DNA from 3 places in the Proteus sp. MB838 genome. Region 2 is predicted to be linked to each of the others. Evidence: predicted binding sites of a transcription regulator. Region 2 holds the regulator's gene; each other region holds the start of a gene.
What was found. The regulator CRP, encoded in region 2, controls carbon source genes, mostly activating them, when cyclic AMP is high. The targets are predictions, from matches to a motif close to ATGTGANNNNNNTCACAT.
Positions count from the first base shown of each region.

Region 1 (10,268 bases), on a different contig from region 2:
AATGGTTTGAGAATGGCCGTTTTCAACGCTTTCTCAATATGGCTCAAGTCCATATTGAAACTTATACTGACACACTAAGATTTATCCAATCTCCACCTGAAGATGCCGTTATCATTGAAATATATCCACCAACAACACTACAATCTAGTGCATTAGGAAGCCGTTTAAGTGCATTAAATCATGATTATCATGTTGGTAGACGCTGTGGGCGCTATTTTCTAGCCACTATTGGTCAACACTTCTCTAAGAAAAAATTTCAGCAACACGATAAAAAAATATTTAGCCTATTTGAAAATGAAGCAAAAGCAGATAAAGCGGAAGATGCCGAAATCATTCAAAAAGGAACTCGGAGTGTGCACCCTGAAGTAAGGAGTGTTCAAGAATGAGTCGATTTATTGATACGCATTGTCATTTTGATTTTCCCGTCTTTTATCACGACCTTGAGAATAGCCTTGCTTTAGCACAACAGGCTCAGGTAAAAAAAATTATTATTCCTGCGGTTGCTCAGTGGAATTGGGACGCGGTAACGGAATTGTCTCGTTATAACAATGCACTATATTGTGCACTAGGTTTGCATCCTTTATATATTGAAGCGCATACAGAGCAGCACTTGATTGAACTTAAAACACGCCTAAAAACGACGCCACGTTGTGTTGCAATGGGGGAGATGGGTTTGGATAACTATATGACAAATCCACATCCGGAAAAACAGCAACAATTTTTAATAGCACAACTTAAATTGGCGATAGAATTTGATCTGCCTGTGATCCTTCATTCACGTAAAACTCATGATAACCTAAGTGCTATTTTGCGCCGTTATTCAGTTCCTCGTAAAGGTGTGATCCATGGGTTTTCCGGCAGTCTACAACAAGCAGAACGTTTTGTTCAACAAGGCTATTTTATTGGGGTAGGGGGCACTATCACTTATCCACGCGCACAAAAAACACGTCGTGCAATTGCCTCTCTACCCTTAGAGCGCTTGTTATTAGAAACGGATGCGCCTGATATGCCTGTAAGTGGTTTTCAAGGCGAGCCTAACCGCCCTGAACGAATTCTCGCTGTTTTTTCTTCTCTTTGTGAATTGCGTCAAGAGTCAGCCGAGGTTATTGCAAACCAACTTTACCTGAATAGTCTACAATTATTTCAGTTAACAGATGATGCCTAGTTTTAAGAAAATTAGTAATTATTCTGCCATTCGTATTACCGTTTTTTATTAAACTGCTAACCACTTTTCCAAATAAACTTTATCCATTAAGTGCGTTTTTTGCTTTTTAGTGTGATTTAGATCTCATTTGTGACTTTTATGTTACTTTTTTAAGATGCTAAATGTGATGGATATAGAGGGTTCTTTTCTGGGACTAGGTATAATTATCTGGCAAAAAAAGAGTCAATAAACTTAGTAATAAGCTTATTGATAATCCATTAAATTTTTATATGAACAGGGATCCTTCAATGCACCTCATTATGAGCTTGGTCGGAATGGCCACATTGATATTGATAGCCATTCTTTTCTCCAGCAACCGACGAGCAATTAGATTACGCACGGTCGGTGGCGCATTCCTTATTCAAATTGGTTTAGGCGCATTTGTACTTTATTCAGAAAGTGGCCGTAAAGTGTTATTGGCTATTTCTGATGCCGTTAAAAATGTCATCGATTATGGTGAAAACGGCATGAGCTTCCTTTTTGCTGGCTTAGTTTCCGACAAAATGTTTGAGCTATTTGGCAGCGGTGGCTTTGTTTTTGCTTTGCGTGTTTTACCTGTTATTGTGTTCTTCTCTTCATTGATAGCAGTACTTTATTACTTAGGTATCATGCAATTTGTCATCAAGATTTTAGGTGGCGGATTACAAAAAGTATTAGGCACTTCTCGTACTGAATCAATGTCTGCAACAGCCAATATCTTCGTTGGACAAACAGAAGCACCACTGGTGGTTCGCCCCTATATTGCTAGAATGACAACCTCAGAACTTTTTGCGGTGATGTGTGGTGGATTAGCATCAGTGGCAGGTTCGGTACTGGCAGGTTATGCAAGTATGGGTGTGCCATTGGAGTATTTGATCACCGCTTCATTTATGGCGGCACCAGGTGGTTTACTCTTCGCAAAACTCTTGGTTCCTGAAACAGAAACACCTGATGATCAAAAAGATGCTTTTGATAACTTAAGTGATGAAGAAAAACCCGCTAATATTATTGATGCTGCGGCATCAGGGGCTTCTTCAGGATTACAACTTGCGTTAAACGTAGGTGCAATGCTACTCGCTTTTGTCGCATTAATTGCCTTAATTAATGGTATTCTTGGCGGAATTGGTGGCTGGTTCGGTTATGAAGACTTCTCGCTAGAATTAATCTTAGGCTGGGTATTTGCACCAATCGCCTTCTTAATTGGTGTGCCTTGGAGTGAGGCAACCATTGCTGGCTCTTTTATTGGTCAAAAACTGGTGATCAACGAATTCTATGCTTACTCGGAGTTTAGTAAATATCTGCAAGATGAATCACAATTAGCAGCAGCGGGCTTAATGGCCTTGTCTGAACAAACAAAAGTGATTATCTCTTTTGCGCTGTGTGGATTTGCTAACCTTTCCTCTGTTGCGGTATTACTGGGTGGTTTAGGGGGAATGGCACCAAACCGTCGTAAAGATGTCGCACGCTTAGGTATGAAAGCCGTTTTGGCGGGTACACTCTCTAACTTAATGAGTGCAACCATCGCCGGCTTCTTTTTTGCATTAACCGCAATGGCTGTGGTTGCTGCTTAAATAAGAAAGTATTTACAGAGCAGATAGGTAATTGCTTATCTGCTCTTTTTGTTTGTTTTCTGTTGTAATGTTAACTACCTTTATATATATGTGAGTTACTTCGCAACTTGTAGAGAAGTTAGCCAATTAATGAGTCATTTCATTAAAAGTAAAAGTTTTTACGTTATAAAGACGACTTACTGACTTTATTCGAGTAACATTAAACCAGAAAATAAAATTTTTGTGATTCTAATCACAATTTAATGTCTTTAGTTGCAAGTTTCATTTTATTATTGTGACAGAAAGCACATCTAATTGTTCTCTAGCGTGTTCAAATAAGATGTGCTGAAACTTCATGGAATGGCGAAAGCTCAATGACGGGTCGCCGAAGTGAGCATAGCGCGGTGAGAGGGAGCTCAGCTGTCGTTGTAGCACTTGTTACAACCACATCTTCAAGGAACCAAGTCCGCTCGCCAACAAAATTAATCGCTAACCTTAAAGCGTATGCCCATAGAGGGCTTGAGAAACATCGTTGGAGAGTTTTATGACAGATTTAACCGCTGCAGCGCGCCTTGCGCTGTCTTTGATGGATTTAACCACCTTAAATGATGACGACACTGATGAAAAAGTGACAAAACTATGTCATCAGGCGAAAAGCCCAGAAGGTAATACAGCCGCAATCTGTATCTACCCACGCTTTATTCCACTGGCTCGTAAAGTATTACGTGAACAGGGAACACCAGAAATTCGTATTGCAACCGTAACTAACTTCCCTCATGGTAATGATGATTTAGATATCGCATTAGCTGAAACTAATGCAGCATTAGCTTATGGTGCTGATGAGGTTGATGTTGTTTTCCCTTACCGCGCATTAATGGCAGGTAATGAACAGATCGGTTTTGATATCGTTAAAGCATGTAAAGACGCTTGCGCTAAAGCGGGTGCTTTACTGAAAGTTATTATTGAAACGGGTGAGTTGAAAGATGTTGCGCTCATTCGTAAAGCATCTGAAATCTCAATTAAAGCAGGTGCTGATTTTATCAAAACATCCACAGGTAAAGTGCCTGTTAATGCAACACTGGAAAGCGCTGAATTAATGCTTCAAGTGATCCATGATATGGGTGTTGGCAAAGAAGTTGGTTTTAAACCAGCGGGTGGGGTACGTACAGCTGAAGAAGCTGCGCAATACCTTGCATTAGCAAACCGTATTATGGGTGATAACTGGGTTGATGCTCGCCACTTCCGTTTTGGTGCATCAAGTCTGTTAGGTAATTTATTAGCCACACTCGGTCATGGCGAACAAAAATCGTCTAGTGGTTATTAATTCATTTATGAAGTATGCCTACCCTACAATGGGTGGGCGTTATCAATGCTATAATACCAGGAGGTTGCAGTGTTTCTTGCCCAAGAAATTATTCGTAAAAAGCGTGATGGTCATCCTTTAACTGAAGAAGAGATCCGTTTTTTCATTAATGGCGTCAGAGATAATACTGTTTCTGAAGGTCAAATTGCAGCACTTGCAATGACAATTTATTTTCATGATATGACCATGCCTGAACGTGTGGCTTTGACATTAGCCATGCGTGATTCCGGTACTGTACTAAACTGGAAGAGTCTAAACTTAAATGGTCCTATTGTTGATAAACACTCAACAGGCGGTGTTGGCGATGTTACATCACTGATGTTAGGGCCAATGGTCGCTGCTTGTGGTGGTTATGTTCCGATGATTTCTGGTCGTGGATTAGGTCATACTGGTGGAACTCTTGATAAGCTTGAGGCTATTCCCGGCTTTGATATTTTCCCTGATGATGAAAAATTCCGCGATATTATTCGTCATGTTGGTGTAGCAATTATTGGGCAAACCAATTCATTAGCACCTGCTGATAAACGCTTTTACGCTACACGTGATATTACTGCTACCGTTGATTCAATTCCGCTTATCACTGCATCTATTTTAGGTAAAAAATTAGCTGAAGGTTTGGATGCATTAGTGATGGACGTTAAAGTTGGCTCAGGTGCCTTTATGCCAACATATCAGAAATCGGAAGAGCTAGCAGAATCAATTGTACAAGTAGCAAATGGCGCCGGATGCCAAACTACAGCACTACTGACTGATATGAATGAAGTATTAGCCTCAAGTGCAGGTAATGCAGTAGAAGTCCGTGAAGCAGTACAATTCTTAACGGGTGAATACCGTAATCCACGCTTATTTGAAGTTACGATGGCATTGTGTGTAGAAATGTTAGTGTCAGGTCGTTTAGCTGACTCACGTCAACAAGCTCGCCAAAAACTGCAAGATGTGCTGGATAACGGTAAAGCAGCGGAAGTCTTTGCTCGTATGGTTGCTGCCCAAAATGGTCCTACAGATTTTGTTGAAAACTACAATAAATACCTGCCAACGGCGGTATTAAGTAAGCCTGTATTTGCTGAGAAAGCCGGTTTTGTCACAGAAATGGATACCCGTGCTTTAGGTATGTCAGTTGTGACTTTAGGCGGTGGTCGCCGTAAAGCAACTGATGCTATTGATTACAGTGTTGGATTAAGTGAAATCGCGGCACTAGGAACAGAAATCAATACAGATACACCACTCGCGATGATCCATGCCAATAGTGAAAAATCATGGCAAGAAGCTGCGGCAGAAGTCCGTAAAGCGATGGTAATTGGTGAGACAAAACGTGAAACGTCACCAATGGTGTATCGCCAAGTCAGCGAATAAGAACTCAATGATGATTTATAAGTGACATATCCGTGGTCTACGGAAAATGACACAGGAGAGAGAATTATGAAACGTGTACATATCATGGTATTAGATTCCTTTGGTATCGGTGCTGCTGGTGATGCGGAGAAATTCGGTGACCAAGGCGCAGACACTTTAGGACATATCGCACAAGCATTTGCAGAAGGTAAAGCGGATAAAGATGGTCGTAAAGGTCCTCTTCACCTACCTAATCTTTGCCGTTTAGGTTTAGGTAAAGCGGCTGAAGAATCAACAGGTAAATTCCCTGTTGGTTTAGACAAAGATGCGGAAATTATTGGTGCTTATGGCTACGCGAGTGAGATCTCTTCTGGTAAAGATACACCGTCAGGCCACTGGGAAATCGCGGGTGTCCCTGTATTATTTGATTGGGGATACTTTAAAGATTTGAAAAACTCTTTCCCTCAAGAGTTGCTAGACAACATTGTTAAACGTGCCAATTTGCCGGGTTATTTAGGTAACTGTCACGCTTCTGGTACGGTTATTCTGGATGAACTGGGTGAAGAGCATATGAAAACTGGGAAACCTATTTTCTATACTTCTGCTGACTCCGTTTTCCAAATTGCTTGTCATGAAGAGACCTTCGGTTTAGATAAATTATATGAGCTATGTGAAATTGCTCGTGATGAACTAAACAAAGGTGATTACAATATCGGTCGTGTCATTGCTCGTCCATTTATTGGCGACAAACCAGGCAATTTCTCACGTACAGGTAATCGTCATGATTTAGCTGTTGAGCCACCAGCACCAACTATGTTGAAAAAACTGGTTGATGAAAAACAAGGCCACGTTGTCTCTATCGGTAAAATTGCTGATATCTATGCAAATGTAGGTATTACTAAGAAAGTGAAAGCAACAGGTATTGATGCTCTGTTCGATGCAACGATTGAAGAGATGAAATTAGCGGGTGATAACACTATCGTTTTCACTAACTTTGTTGATTTCGACTCATCTTATGGTCATCGTCGTGATGTTGTCGGTTATGGTGAAGCACTCGAATTATTCGACCGTCGCTTACCTGAGCTGATGGAATTAGTGAAAGAAGATGATATTTTGATCCTAACCGCAGACCATGGTTGTGACCCAACTTGGCAAGGTTCAGATCATACCCGTGAACACATTCCGGTTCTGGTTTATGGGCCAAAAGTTAAACCAGGTTCATTAGGTCACCGTGAAACTTTTGCTGATATCGGACAAACTGTTGTGAAATACTTCGGTTTATCACCAGTAGAATACGGTAAAGCAATGTTTTAATTTTACTTCGGTAGGCATAGCAATATGTCTACCGAATTATATTTGAATAGTGAAAGATCAATATTAAAAGGAAGAATTATGGCTACCCCTCATATTAACGCAGAAATGGGCGATTTTGCTGATGTCGTTTTAATGCCGGGCGACCCGCTTCGTGCTAAATACATTGCTGAAACTTTTTTACAAGACGTACGTCAAGTAAATAATGTTCGTGGCATGTTAGGTTTTACTGGTACGTATAAAGGCCGTAAAATTTCTGTAATGGGCCACGGTATGGGTATTCCTTCCTGCTCAATTTATGCTAAAGAGCTAATTACTGATTTTGGTGTAAAAGTGATTATTCGCGTGGGTTCATGTGGTGCGGTATTACCAGATGTTGAATTACGTGATGTTGTGATCGGTATGGGAGCATGTACAGATTCTAAAGTTAACCGCTTACGCTTTAAAGACCAAGATTTTGCGGCTATTGCTGATTTTGAATTAGTACAAAATGCTGTATCTGCTGCGAAAGCAAAAGATATTAAAGTTCGTGTGGGTAATATTTTCTCAGCGGATCTTTTCTACTCGCCTGATCCAGAAATGTTTGATGTGATGGAAAAATACGGCATCTTAGGTGTTGAAATGGAAGCAGCAGGTATTTATGGTGTAGCTGCGGAATATGGTGCACGTGCCCTGACAATTTGTACTGTTTCTGATCACATTAAGAAAGGTACACAAACAACCTCAGAAGAGCGCCAAACTACCTTTAATGAAATGATTGAAATTGCATTAGAATCTGTTCTGTTATTAGAAGACTAATTGATACATTTCGTTGCTTAAATTGAATTGAAACCCAATGTTGCATTGGGTTTTTTTATGTCTATTTTTCTTTTTATTTATTTGATTTTTAACTTTATTTAATATAATTAGGATTTTTACTAAGTATATTTATATAGAAAATAATCGGTGATTAACTTCACATCATTGAAACTGTTTTTACATGAGTGGTTAGCATTTTTGTAACATAAAGTGCAAATATAATAACGACTACAAGGATCCTCATGTGCTAACGATTATCGGATTACTCATTATTATTTCTATTGTGACATTACTAATGATGGGGAAAACAAGCCCAATTATTGCAATGTCGGTCATACCATTAATTGGTGCGCTTGTCGCAGGTTATTCATTTACTGAAATATCTACTTTTTTTGAATTAGGTATTAAAAAGGTGAGTAGTGTCGCAACGATGTTTTTATTCGCGATACTTTTTTTTAGCATAATGAAAGATCTGCATATTTTTAATCCTCTGATCCGAATGATGATCAGTATCACCCGTGGCAATGTCATTATAGTGTGTATTGTCACAGCGTTAGTCGCGGCTGTTGTACATTTAGATGGTTCGGGTGCGGCGACATTCTTAATTATTATTCCTGCTTTTTTACCGCTATATCGCCGTTTAGGTATGAGCCCTTATCTTATGTTGCTAATTATGTGCACCAGTATGGGGGTGATGAATATGGTACCTTGGGGAGGGCCTTTAGGTAGAGCCTCGGCTGTAACCGGTATTTCGGCTGCGGAATTGTGGCAAAAGATCATCCCAGTACAGATAATTGGTATTTTTGGCTCGATGCTCTTTGCCGCGGTTATGGGAGTGCGAGAAACCAAACGTATTGCTAAAGCAAAACTAAAAGGGACTACGCCTTATGAGCAAGATTCTTTATTAAGACAATTTGATGAAGATCAGCCAGAAACAGGAACAGAAAAACCACAAAAATTTTTGATCAACCTTCTGTTAATTATCGGCTCAATCACGTGTTTAGCCTTAGGATTATTTTCGGCGCCTTATATTTTTATGGTTGCATTATCAGCCGCCCTAGTGATCAACTATCCTAAGCCGAAAGATCAAATAGCGATAATTAATCATCATGCTCCTCAAGCACTCTCTATGGTAGCAATTATTTTAGCGGCAGGTGCTTTTTTAGGCATCATGTCTAATGGGAAAATGCTGGAAGCTATTGCTCTCGATTTAGCAGCAGTATTACCTTCTCATTGGGTTGATAATTTGCATATTGTTGTGGGTATATTAGGCGTTCCCATGGATATCTTTACCAGCACTGATGCTTATTATTTTGCGCTATTGCCTATTGTGCAGGAGGTCACTGCTAGTGGTGGTGTCCATGTTGCTGATGTTGTGTATGCTATGGCCATAGGTAATAATGCCGGAACCTTTGTAAGTCCATTCTCACCAGCCGCTTGGCTTGCTATGGGGCTTGCAGGCACTGATATGGGTAAACATTTACGTTACTCATTTGGTTGGATTTGGCTATTTAGCTTCTTTACCCTAGGTGTTGGCACATTATTGGGACTATTTTAATTTTTGTACATTAAGGTCGAATTCTAATTAATAAAGCGGGAAGAAATACTGTTCCCGCTTTATGTATTAATCCCCATCTCAATTTGATTTTCCTACTCAATTTTCTATTAGCTATTTCAGCTGTTTCATCACTATTATCAGTTTATTAGTAAAGTTCGTTATCATCGCTTAGCAATACTATTTGCCCTAACAGTTTAATATATTAAGTTTTTAACTTATGCTAATTTTTTAATTATTTTTAGTATAAATAACTAATGTTATTGACTTGATTGTTTTTATTAAGCCGCTTTAGCATCATTAACTATTATTTTAATATTTAATGTCACGTAAAAGTTAAGTAAAAAATAAATTATCTATTAATAAAGCATAATGTAGTTTTTTGTTCTTATTTTGAGTATTGTAGTTACATTAAATGCAATTTTAATTGCATTAATTTCATTAAAAATAGATTAATTAATTTAATTAAATATCTATTCTAATAATTTCAATAAGTTATTTGGTTTTAATATTTTTTCATTATATATCAAATTATTACAGTTAATTTCGGCGATAATGCTAATAGTGAGACTATTTTTATTGTGATGTCAGTCACATAAAAGCAAGGTTAGGAGTGCGATGACTGTCAATATAGCTTGCCATTTATCCCTATCTTATTGATATGTTTTAAATAAAATAAATTATTAGTTAACTATTTAAATAACAACTGTTATATATAGATCACTAACTATTTTAATAAGAAAATGTATAGTATTGCTATTCAGTTTATTTAAGCTATTGTCGGTTTTTATTTGGAGAATATAGTGAAAAGTCAAGATTTGTTGGGTTTATCTTCTGCTAACATTCTAAATGCTGAATTTGAGAAGAAGTACCGTGATGTTATTGCTCACTTTTTCAGCCGTGATCCGCAGTATTGGCCGATATTTCAGGATAAAACCATTCAGTCTATTACACAGTTTAGAAAGACCATGACGAATGATAAGGATCAATTACAGTGTTATGAGAATGGACAGGTGTTATTTGACCGTTTAATGGCTGATGGGCAGATCCAGCAACATATTAATTACCCAGAGAATGATCCTAACGAGTTACTCATGTTAGTGTCGACGTTATGCAAAAACTGGGAAAATCCATTAGCGGTTGAAAATGTCATTGCGATGCCAAGCGATCCGGGTG
Region 1 is NZ_BAABMO010000012.1:378-10,645, forward strand. Features, by position in the region: partial or broken gene ACYUCW_RS07170 (patatin-like phospholipase family protein) at 1-386, shown strand, start outside; gene ACYUCW_RS07175 (metal-dependent hydrolase) at 383-1,165, shown strand; gene ACYUCW_RS07180 (NupC/NupG family nucleoside CNT transporter) at 1,453-2,754, shown strand; gene deoC (deoxyribose-phosphate aldolase) at 3,278-4,057, shown strand; gene deoA (thymidine phosphorylase) at 4,127-5,449, shown strand; gene deoB (phosphopentomutase) at 5,516-6,742, shown strand; gene deoD (purine-nucleoside phosphorylase) at 6,821-7,537, shown strand; gene ACYUCW_RS07205 (CitMHS family transporter) at 7,782-9,095, shown strand; gene ACYUCW_RS07210 (pyridoxal phosphate-dependent decarboxylase family protein) at 9,896-10,268, shown strand, end outside.
Region 1: a site for CRP is predicted at 1,275-1,292, ahead of ACYUCW_RS07180 (NupC/NupG family nucleoside CNT transporter). Genes of this name have one in related genera too.

Region 2 (10,268 bases):
TAACTAACGTTTCGGCTACAAAGAGAATAACTTTAGAAATAAGTGTAAATATTAACTTTTAAATATTAAAAATTTGAATCAGTTCAAATAAATTAATCATCCAGACTATTAATTAGTGCTTGAGAGCTTAATACTAAAGCCTTCGCATTTTCATCACGCTTCTTTAATAATGCCATAAAGATAAGATCGGTAATGGTGTTTTGTGCAGTGCGAGAAGAAATAGCAGCACTACGCCACTCACCTTCATCAGCAATAGTTTCTAATATATAATCGGCCATCAGACCTAGTGGTGAATGTTTTTCTCCTGTGATCGCTATAATTTTAGCACCTTGTTTTTTAGCCACAGATGCAGCGACCAGCATATCTTTTCTTTTGCCACTGTAAGAGATCACAATTTGTAAATCCCGAGGGCTTAACATCTGAGCAACAGAAATTTGTACATGGTGATCAGTTTCAATTAAAGTCGTAATACCTATTTTCTGTAATTTATAACTTAAATCTCTGGCAACTAAACCTGATCCACCAATACCTATAATTTGTACCCGAGAGGCGTCATCAATCTGTTGGATCACTTGTTCAAACTGGTGATAATTAATTTGACGTGTGGTATCCCGAATTAAATTATTTTTTTCTTGTGCTAATTTCTGCGCAATAACAACCAGGCTATCCTCTGAATCTATTTGGTTATGTAATATGCTGGAATTTTTTTCTGAATTAGCATTTTTTCGGCCTAAATCTTCACTGATAGCCAGCTTTAAAGAAGGAAATCCTTTAAATCCTATCTTTTGACTAAATTTCACTATTGCTGATTGGCTGACTCCCATAATTTCGGCTAATTGCTGTGATGATAAAGTCACGATTTTTTCAGGGTGTTCTAAAATATAATCCGCTATTTTACGTTGATTTGTCGCCATCCCTGGTTTTATCCACGCTATCTTCGTTAATGTAGGCATAATGACATAATCCACTTAAATTATACTATTTTTATAATGATTTAATTATTAACAAATTTAATTGTATTAAATAATTAATTATTGATGGTAAAGTGAATAAAAAACATCATCTACTCAATAGAAAATGTTAATAATATTAACAATACCTTTATAATAATTCTGTTTATGATTTTATCTAAAATTTTACGTATAAGCACATCTATTTTTAAACAAATTATAAATAATGCTTAAATTTTTTTAGTTTTTTGAAATAATTTATTCCTTAATATCACTGCAGATAAAACTCCATTAAATATCAATATATAGCATAATAATAAAATTTTATCCCATTGATAAATAATCATAAAATTAATGTTAATAAAAATAAACAACCAATAAACACTCAACAACTATGGTCAATCAAACGGAATAAATAATTCCTTGTCACAGCTACGATTAAAATTAAAGATAAAATAATCAAGAAATACACAAAACAACACTTTAATCATACTTAATATTATTAATAGATAATCATCAACAACGGTAATAAATAATTATGTGTAATGTGTGATTAAATAACATATTTGGGTATAATAATAATCGTAGAAAATGACTCAACATAGCTAAATTAGCTAATTAAACGCAATACAACAAAACAAGAGACTAACTAAACTAAAAAAAATATTATTTACAACAATAAAAAGAAATTAAATCATTTATTTTAGTCTATATTTATTCAATCCAAATCAATGGAATACACATGGCGGTTAATATCCCCATTATAATATTAAATAAGAACCATGCTCGTCTGCTTTGTAAAAAACGACTGATAAATGTTCCACCTAAAATCCATACCATACCAGCGATAAAATTAACCAACAACATCACAACACTAATCACACCAATCGATCCCAAATAACCATCACCGGCTAAACTAAAACTTCCTACGGCGCCTAGCCCCATCATCCAAGCTTTTGGATTTAAAAATTGCAATAATCCACCTTGAAACGCCGTCACTGTTTGGGGCACTTTACTTGAAATATCTAATCGTTGATAAGAAGCGGTTGCTGTTTTCCAAGCTAACCAACAAAGATAAATGCTACCAATAATCTTTAAACCGATATGCAATGCAGGATAAATAATCAATAATGTCGCAATACCAAACGCAGAGCTAAGTAATACACATTGCATTCCGACGATAATGCCTGCCATCAACGTTAAAGAGCGTTTTAAACCAACATGAGCCCCCGAAGAGGTTAATAGTAAATTATTAGGTCCGGGCGTAATGGCTGCAATAAAAAGGAAAACGCTCAACGAAACAACTAGGCTATTTGTCATAGTGAAATGCTCAAAGATGTGACAGATGTTTTATTTTCACCGAAAATAGCAGTATGTTATTTAGCAAACAAGCATTAATTCATTTTAATAAACGGAACTATGTCTCAATATTTTGATCCAATACCTTGGGCTAAGAATCCCCATTTACAGACACTTTTGCCTCGAATAGTGCGAAGAACGCCGCTATTAACGCCTTATTGGCAACGGCTTAATTTGCCTGATAATGATTTTGTCGACTTAGCATGGAGTGAAGAACCCAAAACAGCGCAACATAAGCCCCGTTTAGTTATCTTTCATGGTTTGGAAGGTAACTTTAATAGCCCTTATGTTCACGGCATGCTAGCCGCGGCGAAAGCGCGAGGATGGCTAGGTGTTGTCATGCATTTTCGAGGCTGCAGTGGCGAACCCAATCGGCAAAAACGTATTTATCATTCTGGTGAAACAGAAGATGCCCGCTATTTTCTGAATTGGTTAAAAGAGCAATTTGGCGAACAACCAACCGCAGCGGTAGGTTACTCTTTAGGAGGCAATATGCTGGCCTATTATCTTGCCGAAAGTGGTGAAAATGCGGTATTAGATGCTGCTGTTATAGTGTCAGCACCTTTGATGTTAGAACCTTGCTCAACCAAAATAGAGCGAGGATTTTCGCGCTTCTATCAATGGTATTTACTGAAAGGGTTAAAACGCAATGCAACTCGCAAATTGATCCGCTATCCCCAATCGTTACCTATTAGTCTATTAACCATTAAATCCATTAAAAAGTTACGTCAATTTGATGATCTGATCACGGCAAAAATTCACGGTTTCAAAGACGCCCTTGATTATTATCGTCAATGTAGCGCTCTCCCTTTACTCAATCAGATCAAAAAAAATACACTTATCATTCACGCCAAAGATGATCCCTTTATGTCTACAGAAGTGATACCTGATATCACAACATTACCCAAAAATATTGAATACCAATTAACAGAATTTGGTGGGCATGTAGGTTTTGTTAGTGGAAAACTCTCTAAGCCTGTAATGTGGCTTGAAAAACGTATCCCCGACTGGCTATCAACCTATTTGGAGAAAGTAAAATGATCATCCCTTGGCAAGAACTATCAACCGAAACGCTAGATAACTTGATTGAAAGTTTCGTTTTACGAGAAGGGACTGATTATGGTATGCAAGAGAAAACGCTTGAACAAAAAGTTGCCGACGTAAAAAAACAACTCGTCTCGGGTGAGGCCGTGTTAGTGTGGTCTGAGCTTCATGAAAGCGTCAACATTATGCCAGCTGCACAGTTTCGCCCTGATTGATCTTACCTAAGTTGGCACTATCACATCACATTTAACAATAAGGTATAGCCCTTATTTTGAAAAGGAACATGATATGTCAATCAAACACCCTATTATTGCTGTTACTGGTTCAAGTGGTGCAGGTACTACTACAACCAGCCAAGCTTTTCGTAAAATATTTCAGCAACTCAACGCCCATGCAGCCTCTATTGAAGGGGATAGTTTTCACCGTTATACACGCCCTGAAATGGATATGACCATTAGAAAAGCGAAAGAGCAAGGACGGCATATCAGCTATTTTGGCCCTGAAGCCAATGACTTTAATTTATTAAGTTCAACCCTAAGTCACTATAGCCAAACAGGGCAAGGGCAATTTCGCAAATATCTTCATTCTTATGATGAAGCAACCCCTTATAACCAATTACCCGGGACATTTACACCTTGGGAAGCATTGCCAGAAAAAACAGATATTTTATTTTATGAGGGATTGCATGGTGGAGTCGTTACCGATCAACATAATGTCGCTCAACACGTTGACCTATTAGTCGGTGTTGTGCCTATTGTTAACCTTGAATGGATACAAAAATTAATTAGAGACACCACAGAGCGCGGGCACTCTCAAGAAGCGGTGAGAGATTCTGTGGTACGTTCGATGGATGATTATATCAGTTACATCATTCCACAGTTTTCTCGTACTCATATCAATTTCCAACGCGTTCCTACGGTGGATACCTCTAATCCCTTCTCAGCTAAAGCTATTCCAACACTGGATGAAAGTTTTATTGTTATTCGCTTTCGTGGCTTAACCGATATCGATTTCCCTTATCTATTGGCAATGTTGCATGGTTCATTTATGTCGACTATCAATACTATTGTTGTTCCAGGAGGGAAATTAGGCTTAGCGATGGAATTAATCATGGCACCACTGGTGAAGAAATTATTGAATGGTGAAAAAATTAGCTAAAATAGATATGTTATTTTTGACGAAAATAATATCCCCGTATTTTAGGGATATTATTTTATATATTAAAATTTATTTTAAAATATCAAATTTATTCAGGATCTTTAATTTCAAAAGAGTGCGTAATATTGGCCGCTTTTCCTAACATTAAAGAAACAGAGCAATATTTTTCTGCTGATAATTGTACAGCTCGCTCAACAATTTTATCTGTCAACGCTTTGCCGGAAACAATGAAATGTAAATTAATATCAGTAAATAAACGAGGTGCCTCTTCACGACGCTTTGATGTTAATTTTACCTCACATTCAATGACTTGGTGGCGACCTTTACGTAAGATACTCACCACATCAATAGCACTACAACCACCCGCAGCAATTAATACCATTTCCATCGGACTAGGCACTTTATCACCTGAATTACCATCCATCATAACTTGATGGCCGGAAGATGATTCGCCAACAAAAGATAAATCTTCAACCCATTTAACACGTGCTTCCATTTTATTTTTCCCCTAAATACAACTAAGACTAAAAGAGTACATTCTCATAATTCAACTAGCAATTAGCAAATAGGTTTATTATGCTGACTGCGTAAAACGAGACTTAATGCGTTAACTGTGTTAAAAACAATATCTGCTTGATGATAGTGGTTAAGATCAATGCATTATTTTCTCATTTATTATAATCTATTCCTTATTAACTTTCCGAATTCTCAGGAAGTTAATCGGTAAAGATAGGATTTTAAGCACGCTGTATCAAAAGGGTGTCAATCCGTTTTGAAAGGCTGCATTAACGTACAGAGGATAACGCGAATGGTTCTCGGCAAGCCGCAAACAGACCCGACTCTTAAATGGTTTTTGTCACACTGCCATATTCACAAATATCCATCCAAGAGCACGCTGATCCACCAAGGTGAAAAAGCGGAAACACTTTATTATATTGTTAAAGGTTCCGTGGCTGTTCTTATTAAAGATGAAGAAGGAAAAGAGATGATCCTTTCCTACCTAAACCAAGGTGACTTCATCGGTGAACTTGGATTATTTGAAGAAGATCAAGAACGTAGTGCATGGGTTAGAGCAAAAACAGCCTGTGAAGTAGCAGAAATTTCCTATAAAAAATTCCGCCAATTAATTCAGGTCAATCCTGACATTCTGATGCGCCTTTCCGCTCAAATGGCGAATAGATTACAAACCACATCAGAAAAAGTAGGTAACCTTGCTTTCCTTGATGTAACAGGTCGTATTGCACAAACTTTATTAAATTTAGCTAAACAACCTGATGCAATGACGCATCCTGATGGCATGCAAATTAAAATTACACGTCAGGAAATCGGTCAAATTGTAGGTTGTTCACGTGAAACTGTAGGCCGTATTTTAAAAATGCTGGAAGATCAAAACCTCATTTCAGCACACGGTAAAACTATCGTTGTTTACGGTACTCGTTAAGTTGCATTGAAAACAGCCCATTTAACTGATGGACAGTGATTATTTTGTATGAAGCCCCATCGCAATGATGGGGTTTTACATTTGAATTCACTCTGCTTTTACAAACTCATCAAGCGCTTTTCGTAACGCATTCATGCCCTCTTGTAACTCTTCGAGGGTAATAATCAACGCTGGCGTAAAGCGTATTACATCAGCCCCGGCATTTAACATCATTAAGCCATGCTTAGAGGCCAGTGCAAGTAACTCTTTTGCTTTACCTGCATACAGTGGTGCTAACTGCGCGCCAATTAATAAGCCTTGTCCACGAATTTGAGAAAACACAGCATAAGTTTGGTTTATCGCCTGCAATTCATCCACTATCCAACGATGACGCTCACTGACACCTTCTAATACCGCCTGAGTGTTGATTAAATCAAAAGCAGCATTGCCTACTGCACAGGCTAATGGGTTCCCCCCATAAGTCGTACCATGTGTTCCTACCCCCATTACCGAAGCGATATCCTCGGTGGTTAACATCGCACTGAGAGGAAAACCACTACCTAATGCTTTGGCACTGGTAATAATATCGGGCTGTATATCATAGTGCATATAAGCAAATAGTTTGCCGGTTCGCCCCATACCCGTTTGTACTTCATCAAGAATTAATAGCGCTTGATGCTTATCACATAGTGTACGTAAGCCATGCATAAACTCCGCTGTCGCCGGTGTCACTCCGCCCTCACCTTGGATAGGCTCCAGTATTACGGCACAAGTATGAGAGTCAATCACGGCTTTTACAGCATCAAGAGAGTTAAAAGGGACATGTATAATATCCGCAGGTTTAGGACCAAAACCATCCGCATATTTAGGTTGTCCCCCAACAGAGACTGTAAAAAATGTTCTACCATGAAAGGCGTGGTGGAAGGCAATTATCTTCGTTTTATAAGGATTATGACGGGTAATAGCGTAATGTCGTGCTAATTTAAGTGCGGCTTCATTCGCTTCTGCCCCAGAATTGGCAAAAAAGACACGCTCAGCAAAAGTATGTTGGATTAATTTCTGAGCTAAACATAATGCTGGCTCATTAGTAAACACATTACTTACATGCCAAAGCTTCTCACTTTGCTCTTGCAGTGCTTTATTCAATAGTGGATGCGCATGCCCAAGCGCTAGAACAGCAATACCACCAGCAAAATCAATATAGGATTTTCCCTGTTGATCCCAAACACGGCTACCTTGCCCTTTAACAGGAATAAAATCTGCTGGTGAATAAATTGGCAACATTACCTGATCGTAAGTTGCCCTATTAATACGTTGATTTATCATTACCCCACCTGACCGACATTTAGCTATACAATGAAAATATAATCACTAAATATGAATAAAAAATCAAATAAGGTTTGATATAAAAGTGGATAATGACGCTAAATTTTCATTATCCAATTAATATTTAAGAAAATTATTTAATAACTCATGCCCTTGTTCACTCAGAATACTTTCAGGATGAAATTGCACACCTTCAATGGGTAAAGTACGATGACGTATCCCCATAATTTCATCAACATTCCCGTCATGTTGGCTCCATGCTGTAACCTCAAAAGGGACAGGCAAGGTTGTCGCATCAATCACTAAAGAGTGATAACGGGTAACGCTTAAAGGTCGATTAAGCCCTTTAAACACCCCTTGCTGATTATGGTGTATTAATGAATTTTTGCCATGCATCACTTCACGGGCTCTGATAACGGATGCACCAAAAGCTTGCCCAATCGCCTGATGACCAAGGCAAACACCTAAAATAGGTATTTCCCCGGCAAATCGCTGTATCGCCTCAAGAGAGATCCCTGCTTCATCTGGCGTGCAAGGTCCCGGAGAGATAACAAGATGTGATGGCATCATCTTTTCTATCTCTTTAAGCCCAATCTCATCATTACGTTTAACAACAACCTCCGCCCCCAGTTCACAAAAATACTGGTAAAGGTTGTAGGTAAACGAGTCGTAATTATCAATAAGTAACAGCATATTAGCTTATCCGACTGATTTTATTATCATTATCTGTTTTAATGCTATTTTGAAACCGTTATATCCCTGACAAAATAGCTCGTTATTCAACCGACCTGGATACAACGAAGCCGATTATCATAGCACAGGTGTAAAATATAAATAGTAAGTAAGAAAAGCTGTTGATTTATTGCGCAATAACAATAATGACGGTGATTATTCATCAATTAAGAGATAAATAAAGCAAACAAGCGCGGTACTAGAAGATCATATGTCAAAAACAAAGATCAGAAATAATTTTTTTGATCGACAATATCCAGAATGTGAGAACGCATTCTGGATATCTGTTCATTGACTGACTTAGGCTAGAGAAGTGTCTAACCTAATCACCCATTATTCTTTAACCACCTCAGCGGATAAAATCGTCACGGTTTTAACGGGTACATTTTGGTAAGGACCAATATTGCGGGTTTGCACTTGTGAAATTTTATCGACAACATCCATGCCTTTCACTACTTTACCAAACACCGCATAACCAAAATCACGTTGACCGTGATCTAAAAAGGCATTATCAGCAACATTAATAAAGAATTGGCTTGTGGCACTGTCTTTATCTGATGTACGAGCCATTGCAATGGTGCCTTTTAAGTTACGTAAGCCATTATCAGCCTCATTCTTAATCGGCTCTCGTGTCTGCTTTTGTTGCAAATCTGCCGTAAATCCCCCACCTTGGATCATAAATCCGGGGATCACTCGATGAAAAGTGGTCCCGTTATAGTAACCATCTTCGACATACTGAATAAAATTTTTCGTTGTGATAGGGGCTTTTTTATTATCCAGTGACAGTTCAATATTGCCTTCAGATGTGACTAATTTAACAAAGGTCTCTCCCGTTGCAGCCATTGCAAGGCTTGTTGTTGTCAAGGTGCAAGCGGTAACGAGAGTGACAAAAAAACGTTTTAACATGCAGGGATCCTTTACTTTAATAGTCTACAACTTACTTAATATGCAGCGATTTTAATTCGCTGGGGCAAATAGTGCCAATCATTTACCTTTATTTACGCACAATAAACGCATTTACATCATAACAGGGTAAATTTTCATGTTTAATTACTGTTATAAGTCGCTAAATTACGCCAAAATAGAGGGAATAGTTAATTAATCGATTTTCGATTCTCTATGCAAAACTCATCTTAGTATGCATGAGGAAGCGCATTATTTCAGAGAGGCTTATACCATAATGACCCAATTTAATTACCAAAAAGCACATTTCATTATCAGTGCACCTGATATCCGCCATTTACCACCAGATACAGGAATTGAAATTGCCTTTGCGGGTCGTTCTAATGCGGGTAAATCCAGTGCATTAAATGCACTAACGCAACAAAATGGATTGGCAAGAACCAGTAAAACACCCGGTCGTACTCAACTTATCAATCTGTTTCAAATTGAGGAAGGACGACGTTTAGTCGATTTACCTGGCTACGGATATGCTCAAGTCCCCGAAGAGATGAAACGCAAATGGCAACGCTCTTTAGGTGAATACCTGCAAAAAAGAGAGTGCTTAAAAGGAGTTGTTATTTTAATGGATATCCGTCATCCATTAAAAGATCTCGATATGCAGATGATTGATTGGGCGGTGGATTCAGAGCTTCCGACTCTCGTCTTGCTCACTAAAGCGGATAAATTAGCATCAGGGGCACGTAAAAAGCAGTTAATGGCGGTACAAAATGCACTGTCAGAAAAATCAGGTGATATACGTGTTGAATGTTTTTCTTCTTTGAAAAAAATAGGCATTGATAAATTACGTAATACGTTAAATGAGTGGTTTACTGATACTAACGAACCAGAGACAGAAGCTTAACTCACTATCCGCTTTATTAGGGGAAAATATGGCTTCCCCTTCCATTCTTAGCATTAATCACTCGTGCAAATTTTAGATAAAAAAATGCCCCAGTCGAAATAAAGTCGACTGGGGCAGCTAATATTCAGCTAAATCCGATTACGTGAAGTAAAAGGTCTGAAAGATAGAACATCTTACCTCTGTACCCTACAAGAGATAATGTACTCTATTTTTTTGGCTAATAAAAGCCCTTTTGTAATTTTTTTTCACATGCAAACACGATTCAGCTTGATGTTTATGTATTCAAACGCTCAATAAATGTAGTTTAATTACATATTTATGAGATCTAAATCACCTGTAAAAAGTGCTTAAAAATAAAACAAATCACACAAAATGTGCGGTTTATACAGACTAATTTTGTGATAGGCTTATCGCGAGACCGTAATAAATTTGTAAATTAGCGATAAAATGAGGTATTCATGGCTGTATTAACGCT
Region 2 is NZ_BAABMO010000024.1:21,516-31,783, forward strand. Features, by position in the region: gene ACYUCW_RS11600 (SIS domain-containing protein) at 93-953, opposite strand; gene ACYUCW_RS11605 (LysE family translocator) at 1,665-2,270, opposite strand; gene ACYUCW_RS11610 (hydrolase) at 2,370-3,350, shown strand; gene ACYUCW_RS11615 (YheU family protein) at 3,347-3,568, shown strand; gene ACYUCW_RS11620 (phosphoribulokinase) at 3,642-4,511, shown strand; gene ACYUCW_RS11625 (OsmC family protein) at 4,600-5,007, opposite strand; gene crp (cAMP-activated global transcriptional regulator CRP) at 5,320-5,952, shown strand; gene ACYUCW_RS11635 (aspartate aminotransferase family protein) at 6,040-7,257, opposite strand; gene ACYUCW_RS11640 (aminodeoxychorismate synthase component II) at 7,375-7,950, opposite strand; gene ppiA (peptidylprolyl isomerase A) at 8,323-8,895, opposite strand; gene yihA (ribosome biogenesis GTP-binding protein YihA/YsxC) at 9,170-9,793, shown strand; gene spfP (small protein SpfP) at 9,918-9,965, opposite strand; gene def (peptide deformylase) at 10,252-10,268, shown strand, end outside.

Region 3 (10,268 bases), on a different contig from region 2:
ACAGAGCATCAGCATCAAGGACTTGCTACTGTACCTAATATTGCAGGAAGTATAGTATTTTCTCATGTACGCTTTCGTTATACAGCCAATACTCCAGATGTGATTGAGCAACTCTCTTTTTCGATCCCCGCGGGCAAGTTTATTGGTATTACAGGACCCTCGGGTTCAGGGAAAAGTACTATCACACGTTTAATTCAACGTTTTTATACTCCTCAACAAGGCCAGATTTATATTGATGGTATGGATCTCGCCATTGCCAATCCCCTTACTTTACGCCAATCAATTAGTGTTGTTTTACAAGATAATTTTTTATTTAGTGGCACTATTATGGAAAATATTCGGTTATCAAAACCCGATTGTAGTGAAGAAGATATTATTGAAGCGAGTAAATTAGCCGGCGCTTTTCATTTTATTACTCAACTCCCTGAGGGATTTAATACACAAGTGGGTGAAAGAGGTAGTAATTTGTCAGGAGGACAGCGTCAGCGTATTGCGCTAGCAAGAGCACTTTTACCTGATCCACGAATTCTTATTTTAGATGAGGCAACATCGGCGTTAGATTATGCCTCAGAAGCGGAAATTTTAGCCAATCTTCCGGCTATTTGTAAAAATAGAACGGTAATTTGTATTGCTCACCGACTTAATGCTATTTCTATTTCAGATTATATTTATGTTATTAATAAAGGTCGTATATTAGAAGAAGGTACACATAGCGATTTATTAAATAAGAAAACACTTTATCAGCAATTGTGGCAGCAACAGACACAGCAATAAACCGTGATAAGTAATGAACCATAAAAATAAAGGCTCTAATTATTGAGCCTTTATACTTAATATAAAAATAGCGATATTAGTACAACATACGAGCACGAATGGTACCCGGTAGTCCTTTTAGTTTCTGCAATACTAACTCAGCTTGTGCTTTCGTTTGTGTAGTAACGTCAATCACTACATAACCCACATTCCCAGCTGTACGTAGATATTGCGCAGCAACGTTAATATTTTCTTCTGTAAATACGTTATTGATACTATTCATAATACCCGGACGGTTTTCATGAATATGCAGTAAACGGTTTACATCATCACCATGACTAGGCAATGATACTTCAGGGAAATTAACCGCAGATAATGTAGAACCATTATCAGAATATTTAGCTAACTTACCAGCAACTTCATAACCAATATTTTCTTGGGCTTCTTGGGTTGAACCACCAATATGTGGCGTTAAGATCACATTATCAAATTTAATTAATTCTGATACAAAAGGATCGTTCGTATCGTTATTTGCCCCCGGCTCCGTTGGGAAAACGTCCACCGCTGCACCTGATAAATGTTTACTCTCTAGCGCTTGTGCTAATGCCGGAATATCAACCACAGTTCCACGAGAGGCATTAATAAGAATAGCGCCTGGCTTCATTCGTAATAGCTCTTCGTGACCAATCATATTTTTTGTTGATGGCGTTTCTGGCACGTGTAAGCTAACAATGTCACACATATTCAGCAGTTCGGATAAGTGGCGAACTTGGGTTGCATTTCCTAAAGGAAGTTTGTTTTCAATATCATAAAAATAGACATCTAAACCAACACTTTCCGCCAATATCCCTAACTGGGTGCCTATATGACCATAGCCAATAATCCCCAGTTTTTTACCTCGCGCTTCAAAACAGCCTTTAGCTTGTTTATCCCAAATACCACGATGGGCTTTAGCATTAGCTTCTGGAATACGACGCAGTAATAACAGTAATTCCCCTAACACCATTTCAGCCACGGAACGAGTGTTTGAAAAAGGTGCATTAAAAACAGGGATCCCACGACGGGCAGCCGCATCTAAGTCAACTTGGTTAGTACCAATGCAGAAGCAGCCTACAGCAACTAATTTTTCAGCGGCTGCAAAAATTTCTTCTGTTAAGTGAGTGCGGGAACGGATCCCCACAAAGCGTGCATCACGGATAGCTTGTTTTAATTCTTCTCCCGATAATGCACCTTTATGATATTCGATGTTGGTATAACCTGCTGCTCTTAAATTCTCTACCGCACTTTGGTGTACACCTTCCAATAGTAGGAACTTTATCTTTTCTTTTTCCAAAGATACCTTGACCATTTACCCTGCCCTATTTGTGTTACATGAATAAAAACGAAATCCTGTTTCACCAACATAACAAAAATAGATTTTGAGGCAATACAACCGATTGCACTGTTGACAGAATAAGCGATAGATAAAGTGATTTTCTACCGAGCAAAATGATTTTGACAATAAAAATGGCAGCATTTTAAAGAGAGATATCTCTATCGTGTGATATATATCACTGAATTTATGGTTTTCAAAATAATTTGCAAAAAGTCATCATTCTGATTATCTAAGGGGAAAGATAAAAGAGAGTGGGAAAACAATATAGTTCTCCCACTCTCTTTAAGAGGATGTTGTTATCTCTGACTAGAGATACAATTTAATCGTGTTATTTAATGGTTTTCACACCTTCAGAAGTCCCCATTAATACAATGTCTGCTCCGCGATTAGCGAAAAGCCCGACAGTGACCACCCCTGCAATACTATTAATTTTATTTTCTAGCTCGATAGGGTTCAAAATAGTGAGATTATAAACGTCTAAGATCACGTTACCATTATCCGTCACGACGTTTTCACGATATTCAGGTAACCCACCTAATTTAACCAGCTCGCGAGCCACATAAGAGCGAGCCATTGGGATAACTTCAACAGGCAGAGGGAATTTACCCAAAACATCCACTTGTTTTGATTCATCGACAATACACACAAAGGTTTTTGCCACCGCTGCAATGATTTTTTCACGGGTTAATGCCGCACCACCACCTTTGATCATCTGCATTTGATGGTTAATTTCATCAGCACCGTCTACGTAGATATCGAGCGAATCAACTTCATTACAGTCAAAAACGGGAATGCCATAGCTTTTTAGTTTTGCCGTTGAAGCCTCTGAGCTAGAAACTGCCCCTTCAATTTGACCTTTCATTGTTGCAAGAGCATCAATAAAATGAGAAGCCGTAGAGCCTGTTCCAACGCCCACGATAGTACCCGGTTTTACATATTCAAGGGCGGCCCAACCTACTGCTTTTTTTAATTCATCTTGAGTCATTTACAAAACCTTATTTTTCACATTTATCGAATAAGAATAGCATAGTGCCCATAAAATCCGCACAAGGTGTATCAAAATTTGAGACACAACATTTTAACTCATAAAAACTAAAAATATGGCATAGTACACAGTAGAACATAAAATCAAAGAGAATCTGTCAATGAAACGTCCTGATTATCGGGCCCTGCAAGCCCTTGATGCCGTTATTCGAGAGCGTGGTTTTGAACGAGCCGCACAAAAACTATGTATTACGCAATCTGCCGTTTCACAAAGAATAAAACAACTTGAGAATCTATTTGGACAACCTTTATTAGTACGTACGGTTCCGCCCCAACCCACAGAGCAAGGGCAAAAGCTACTCGCATTACTGCATCAGGTCGAAATGTTAGAAGAGCAGTGGTTAGGTGATGAAAATAGTGGCTCGACGCCTCTTTTACTCTCTTTAGCTGTCAACGCGGATAGTTTAGCTACTTGGTTATTGCCTGCTTTGCACCCGGTATTAACACAACTTCCTATCCGGCTTAATATTCAAGTAGAAGATGAAACTCGTACCCAAGAGCGATTAAGACGTGGTGAAGTGGTTGGCGCTATCAGTATTCAGCCTCAAGCATTGCCTAGCTGTCTAGTCGACCAATTAGGCGCATTAGACTATCTTTTTGTGGCATCCCCTGATTTTGCCCAACGTTATTTTGCTAATGGGGTCACTAAATCATCTCTGTTAAAAGCCCCCGCCGTCGCATTTGACCATCTTGATGATATGCATCAGGCTTTCTTACAGCAAAACTTCGGTTTATCTCCCGGTAGTGTGCCCTGCCATATTGTTAATTCTTCCGAAGCCTTTGTTCAGTTAGCTAAACAAGGCTCAACATGTTGTATGATCCCTCATCTACAAATTGCCGATGAGCTAAAAAGTGGTGAATTGATTGATTTAACGCCAGGATTATGCCAACGCCGCATGTTGTATTGGCACCGTTTTGCCCCAGAAAGCAGAACGATGAGAAAGGTAACGGATGCGTTACTTGATTATGGTCGTAAAGTGCTTAAGCAAGATGAAGAGTAAAAAGTAACGTTGATGATGTTGTTTCTTGATCAATATTATCGCTATTCTTAGAAAGGGATTTAACCAGTGTGTTCCATCAACCGGTTTAACTCACAGTGAGGAGTTGATGTTTTCCTCTACCGGAAGAAGCAAATTTAAGTTTTATTGGCATTTAACGGGCATAATATTGTATAATAAATGAACATAGGAAAAGGAGATTCAGATGAGCACTTTTATTCGTCGAAGTCGCAACGTTGCTCTAGCCATTGATGCTGGACGTAAAAGTGGTAGTGCTAACATAGAAGGTAATACCCCTGCTGATATTCAAGCCAGCCTGCTGAAAAGCTTAGGTGAGTTTACTGCATCTATTCCAACTACAAAACAACAACCTTACGTGAAAGGATCTCACGGTGCCAATCATAAAAAAACCTATTTCGGGCGTTGATCTCCGTGCAAGTTTTTATTTGACTTCCCAAAGTTTAGGATATCCTTCAAATAAACAGGCAATATTAATGGCTGATATTGCCACATTAATAGCTAAATGGAGGAATGGCTTAGAGGTCGAAATTTATACGGAAAATTATGAATTTAGATATGGTAGGATTAAGTCTTCACGTTTTAACGCCTCTGGTGAGGAAAGCGTATATTATGCAACTTACTTTCATACTCGTGCCAAGCCAAAGGACAATGATCCATTTCTAATAATTACTTTTGATCCCGTTGTTGGACAAGACGATTTTATGTTCATTGAGACCATTATTGATCATAGAACCTATTTTGGTTCACCGGGTGCAAGTAAAACTAAATCTCATATTGAAAGACGGTCATCTGATTTAAAACGCCGCATTGAAAATGGAAAAAAAATTAGTTCCGAACCTTCATCTTCAGTTCAAAACGTTAATAAAAATAACAATGATTCGCCTGATCAAGAAAATAAGTAAAGATGCTTTTTATATATGTAATATTTTCTGACATAAAATCATTTTAAAATATAAGCTTAATAACTGCTTTTCGCACCCAAAAGAACTATCAAATCAGATCCTGCGCTATAACATAGATGTATCAGCTCACTGCTGAGCCAATACATCTTATCTTTTGATGGTAAAGATTATTTAGCTGTTTTTAATTCAAATACCACGTCAACGTAATCTTTAAACTCAATGCTTTGTTGTTGATAGGTCTCTTTTACTGCTTCCGGTGACGGGGCACTTAATGCCATAGCATCCATTTTCATTCGTGCTATCGGATAAGGTGTTGCTTCTGGTGCGCGATAACTTACGCTATAAACAGCCCCTAAATCAGCACCAAACCCTTTTGCCACTGAACTTGCCTGTTGTATGGCATTTTTAATTGCCACTTCTCGTGCTTTGGCTTTGTACTGTTCTGGATCATTAACGCCAAACTCAACATTATTAATTTCATTTAGCCCTGCTGCTAATGCCCCATCCAGTAAGGTATTAAGCTGATCAAGTTTTTTGATTTTTACATCTACGGTTCGTGTTGCTGTATAGCCATTAATCACCGAACGTTCTGCTTTTTTATCATACTCATAATTAGGCTGTGTACGAATGTTGGCAGCATCAATATCTTCTTTCGTCACACCGTTTTCTTTTAAAAAGGCAAAATATTTTGCAACACGCTCATCCACTTGTTTTTTAGCTTGAGCTGCATCTTTTGCTTTTTCACTAACCTGAATATTAAGTGTCGCCATATCAGGAGTCGCTTTAATTGTTGCATTACCTGATGTAGTTATATGGGGTCCTTCAGGTACCGCCCCGGCTAAAGCGATTGAGGGTGCTCCAAGGGCTAACATGGATGCTAATACCATTGCTTTTACTTTCACAAAAACCTCCTGACAAAAATCATGTATGGGTATTGTCACTAAATTACAGTTATAACAACATTAGCATATCTGTTGTAAAGTTCTTTCAGATTAAAAGAGGTTTTTCCATCCCTGAGCGGCCAATTGCAGAGCAATAAACCACATCACACACCCCACAAACAAGTTGATGATACGTTGAGCGGTCACTTGGCTTAAAATAGGTGAAAACCAAGCCGCTAGTAGTGATAAAGCAAAAAACCAACTAATCGATGCGAATACCGCGCCAAAAGTAAACCAAGGACGTAATTCTGCTGATAATTGCCCTCCGATACTGCCAAGCACTACAAAGGTATCAAGATAAACATGGGGATTTAGCCAAGTGACGGCAACTAAAGTTACAATCACCCGCCAACGACTTTTCACTTGATTTTTATGTTGTGATAATTCAATCTCTTTTGTAAAAGCGGTTTTAAACGCATTCCAGCCATACCACAATAAAAAAGCCACACCGCCCCAAGTGATCAGTAATAAAAGATATTCTGATTGGCTCAGTAATGCACTTCCACCAAAGACTCCCCCGCTAATTAATATCACATCACTTAAAGCGCATAAAAATGCACTCATTAAATGGTATTGTTTTTTACTACCTTGTTGCAAAACAAAGGCATTTTGCGCACCAATGGGCAATATCATTGCTGCACTTAATAAAAACCCCTGAAAAAATGTTGTTAACATGCAAAATATCCTAATAATTATTCATTAAATTAAGAAAAATAATAAAAGGATTTTGTTATTAGAGGAAATGAATCATTCTTATTGATAATAAGAAAAACTAATAGCGGTAAAAATAAAAGAGCCACGCTTAATCGGTGGCTCTTGAGATGTGTTTTATAACAATAGTGCTTATTCTGCTTTCATCACGGTATTTTGTGCTTGATGCATATAGACATCCATTTGTGGGAATGGAATACCAATATTATTTGCATCTAGCGCGCGTTTAAAGTTTTCCATAAGATCCCAATAAACTGGCCATGCATCATCATTGGTGGTCCAAACACGTACCACAAAGTTTAATGAAGAAGGCGCCATTTCATGTAAACGTATTGTCACGCCTTGGTTATGTTGAATACGTTTATCTTGCGCAACAACATCACCGAGCACTTTTTTGACTTTATCAATATCAGCATCATAAGCAACGCCGACAATAATTTGTGTACGACGATTTGGCTCACGGCTAAGGTTAATAACCTCACTACTGATAATTTTGCTATTTGGAATAACAATGATCCGGTCATCCGCTGAACGTAATGTGGTCGAGAATATTTGTACATCTCGCACCGTACCTTCGACAGCACCAATCATCACGTATTCACCAGCACGAATAGGACGGAAGATAACAATTAAAACACCCGCTGCAAAGTTAGAGAGTGAGCCTTGTAATGCTAAACCAACCGCTAAACCTGCCGCACCAAGTACTGCGATAACAGAAGCTGTTTGAACCCCTAATCGACCTAATACTGCAATCAAAGTGAATGCAATAACGGTATAACGCACCAAGACAGACAAGAATGTCACAACAGTTGCGTCGATATGGCGTAACGTTAAAATTCGTGCAACCCCTTTACTGACCATTTTAGCGACAAAAAGACCAATAAATAGGATCAAGAATGCAGCAACGATATTCACAGCATATTGAATAAAGAGTTCTTGATTAGCAACAAACCAACCTGTTGCTTCATCTAAACTCGCAGGTAATTCATTCATTAGACCACCTTTTAAACTTATAATCCTAATAAAAAGAATAGCAACCAATAGTATATTGTGGCAGATTTATTTAATAAATATATGGGATTTGTTAACTTCTTCTATTTTCCAGAATAAATAACCGATATTTTTGTAGCATAGTAGCAAAATCATCTAATCCACAAAATGCGATGCTTTCATTATCGTAGTAGCTCATCCCTTCTTCTAAATCATCGGTTTCAAAATGGAGAGTATTCGCCCTTACCATAATTTCCTCATCATCAATAGATAAGCTGTATTCTTTACCAATCAATTGCCACTGTTTCTCACTACCTTTAACTTCGTCCATCTCAGTCAAAATTTGATCGATTAAGCTGATATCACCTTGGATCTCATCATTTAACCAATAACCAATCGCCTCATGATCCATTGAAAAACGGGCCAATATACCGCCAGTAAGATCACGCTGAAATTCATAGTCCATGGTGTATGCCCCTTAAATTAGCTGTCGCCTTTTTCTATATAAAATATCTATTGTTATTATGGCAAAAATAACAAAAAAACAGGAGGCATTGCCTCCTGTTTCAGACTGCTGAACAACGTTATATGTTGGAATGCAGTTGTAATCAATTTTTAGTGAAAAATCAAACTCAGTTATACCGTGGTTTGGAAAATCACTTGTGTTGCTTTATCTGTATATTGCTCTAGTTGGTCAAAATTGAGATAACGGTAAGTATCTTCCGCCGTTTCATCGACTTTATTGATGAAATCAAGATACTCTTGTGGCTCTGGTAGACGTCCTAACAGTGAAGCCACTGCCGCAAGCTCTGCGGATGCAAGGTAGACATTCGCCCCCGCACCTAAACGATTCGGGAAGTTACGTGTTGATGTTGAAACAACCGTTGCCCCATCCGCCACTCGCGCTTGGTTACCCATACATAATGAACATCCCGGCACTTCGATACGAGCGCCACTCTTACCAAAGACGCTGTAATAACCTTCTTCAGTCAGTTGTGCTGCATCCATTTTTGTTGGTGGTGCAACCCATAAGCGTGTCGGTAATTGACCTTTATGTTGATCGAGTAATTTACCCGCCGCACGGAAATGCCCAATATTGGTCATGCAAGAGCCAATAAAGACTTCATCAATTTTGCTGTTTGCAACTTCTGATAATAGACGAGCATCATCAGGATCGTTTGGTGCGCAAAGAATAGGCTCTTTGATTTCGTTTAAGTCGATTTCAATTACAGCAGCATATTCAGCATCCGCATCTGCTTCAAGTAATTGCGGATCAGCTAACCAATTTTCCATTGCCGTAATACGACGCTCAAGTGTACGACGATCACCATAACCTTCTGCTATCATCCATTTTAATAAGACAATGTTAGATTGTAGATATTCGATAATCGGTGCTTTATCTAATTTAATCGTACAACCCGCAGCAGAACGCTCAGCCGATGCATCAGCTAGCTCAAAAGCTTGCTCAACTTTAAGTTCAGGTAAACCTTCAATTTCTAAGATACGACCAGAGAAAATATTCTTTTTACCTTTTTTCTCAACGGTCAATAACCCTTCTTTAATGGCATAAAGTGGGATGGCATGAACCAGATCACGTAGCGTTACCCCCGGTTGCATTTTACCTTTAAAGCGTACTAACACCGATTCTGGCATGTCTAATGGCATTACTCCTGTAGCCGCTGCAAAAGCGACTAAGCCTGAACCTGCAGGGAATGAAATACCAATAGGGAAACGTGTATGTGAGTCACCACCAGTACCAACAGTATCTGGCAATAACATGCGGTTTAACCATGAGTGAATAATGCCATCACCCGGACGCAGTGAAACCCCTCCACGATTCATAATAAAATCAGGTAACGTGTGATGGGTGGTTACATCAACAGGTTTTGGATAAGCGGCGGTATGACAGAATGATTGCATAACCAAATCAGCGGAGAAACCTAAGCATGCTAAATCTTTCAGTTCATCACGTGTCATTGGCCCTGTAGTATCTTGAGAGCCAACGGAGGTCATTTTGGGTTCGCAATATTCACCAGGGCGAATACCATCACGACCACAAGCGCGTCCCACCATTTTTTGTGCAAGTGAGAAACCACGATCGCTCTGTTCCACTGCTTTGGCATGACGGAATAAAGTGCTAGGTGGTAAACCTAAGGCGCTACGAGCTTTTGAGGTCAATCCACGACCGATGATCAAAGGAATACGTCCACCCGCACGCACTTCATCAATCAGTACTTCTGTTTTTAGTGCAAAGGTTTCCAATAACTCATTGGTTTCATGGTTACGGATTTCACCTTTGTATGGGTAAATATCAATAACATCACCCATATTTAATTTAGAAACATCAACCTCAATAGGTAATGCACCGGCATCTTCCATCGTGTTGAAAAAGATAGGGGCAATTTTGCCACCCAATACAACTCCACCACCGCGTTTATTTGGTACATAAGGGATATCATCCCCCATAAACCAAAGTACCGAGTTGGTTGCAGATTTACGTGAAGAGCCTGTTCCGACAACATCCCCCACATAA
Region 3 is NZ_BAABMO010000011.1:55,122-65,389, reverse strand. Features, by position in the region: gene ACYUCW_RS06955 (type I secretion system permease/ATPase) at 1-774, shown strand, start outside; gene serA (phosphoglycerate dehydrogenase) at 851-2,101, opposite strand; gene rpiA (ribose-5-phosphate isomerase RpiA) at 2,457-3,113, opposite strand; gene ACYUCW_RS06940 (LysR family transcriptional regulator ArgP) at 3,274-4,173, shown strand; gene ACYUCW_RS06935 (hypothetical protein) at 4,376-4,597, shown strand; gene ACYUCW_RS06930 (hypothetical protein) at 4,563-5,093, shown strand; gene ACYUCW_RS06925 (oxidative stress defense protein) at 5,261-5,995, opposite strand; gene argO (arginine exporter ArgO) at 6,086-6,709, opposite strand; gene mscS (small-conductance mechanosensitive channel MscS) at 6,878-7,738, opposite strand; gene ACYUCW_RS06910 (YacL family protein) at 7,830-8,201, opposite strand; gene acnB (bifunctional aconitate hydratase 2/2-methylisocitrate dehydratase) at 8,372-10,268, opposite strand, start outside.
Region 3: a site for CRP is predicted at 2,292-2,309, ahead of serA (phosphoglycerate dehydrogenase). Genes of this name have one in related genera too.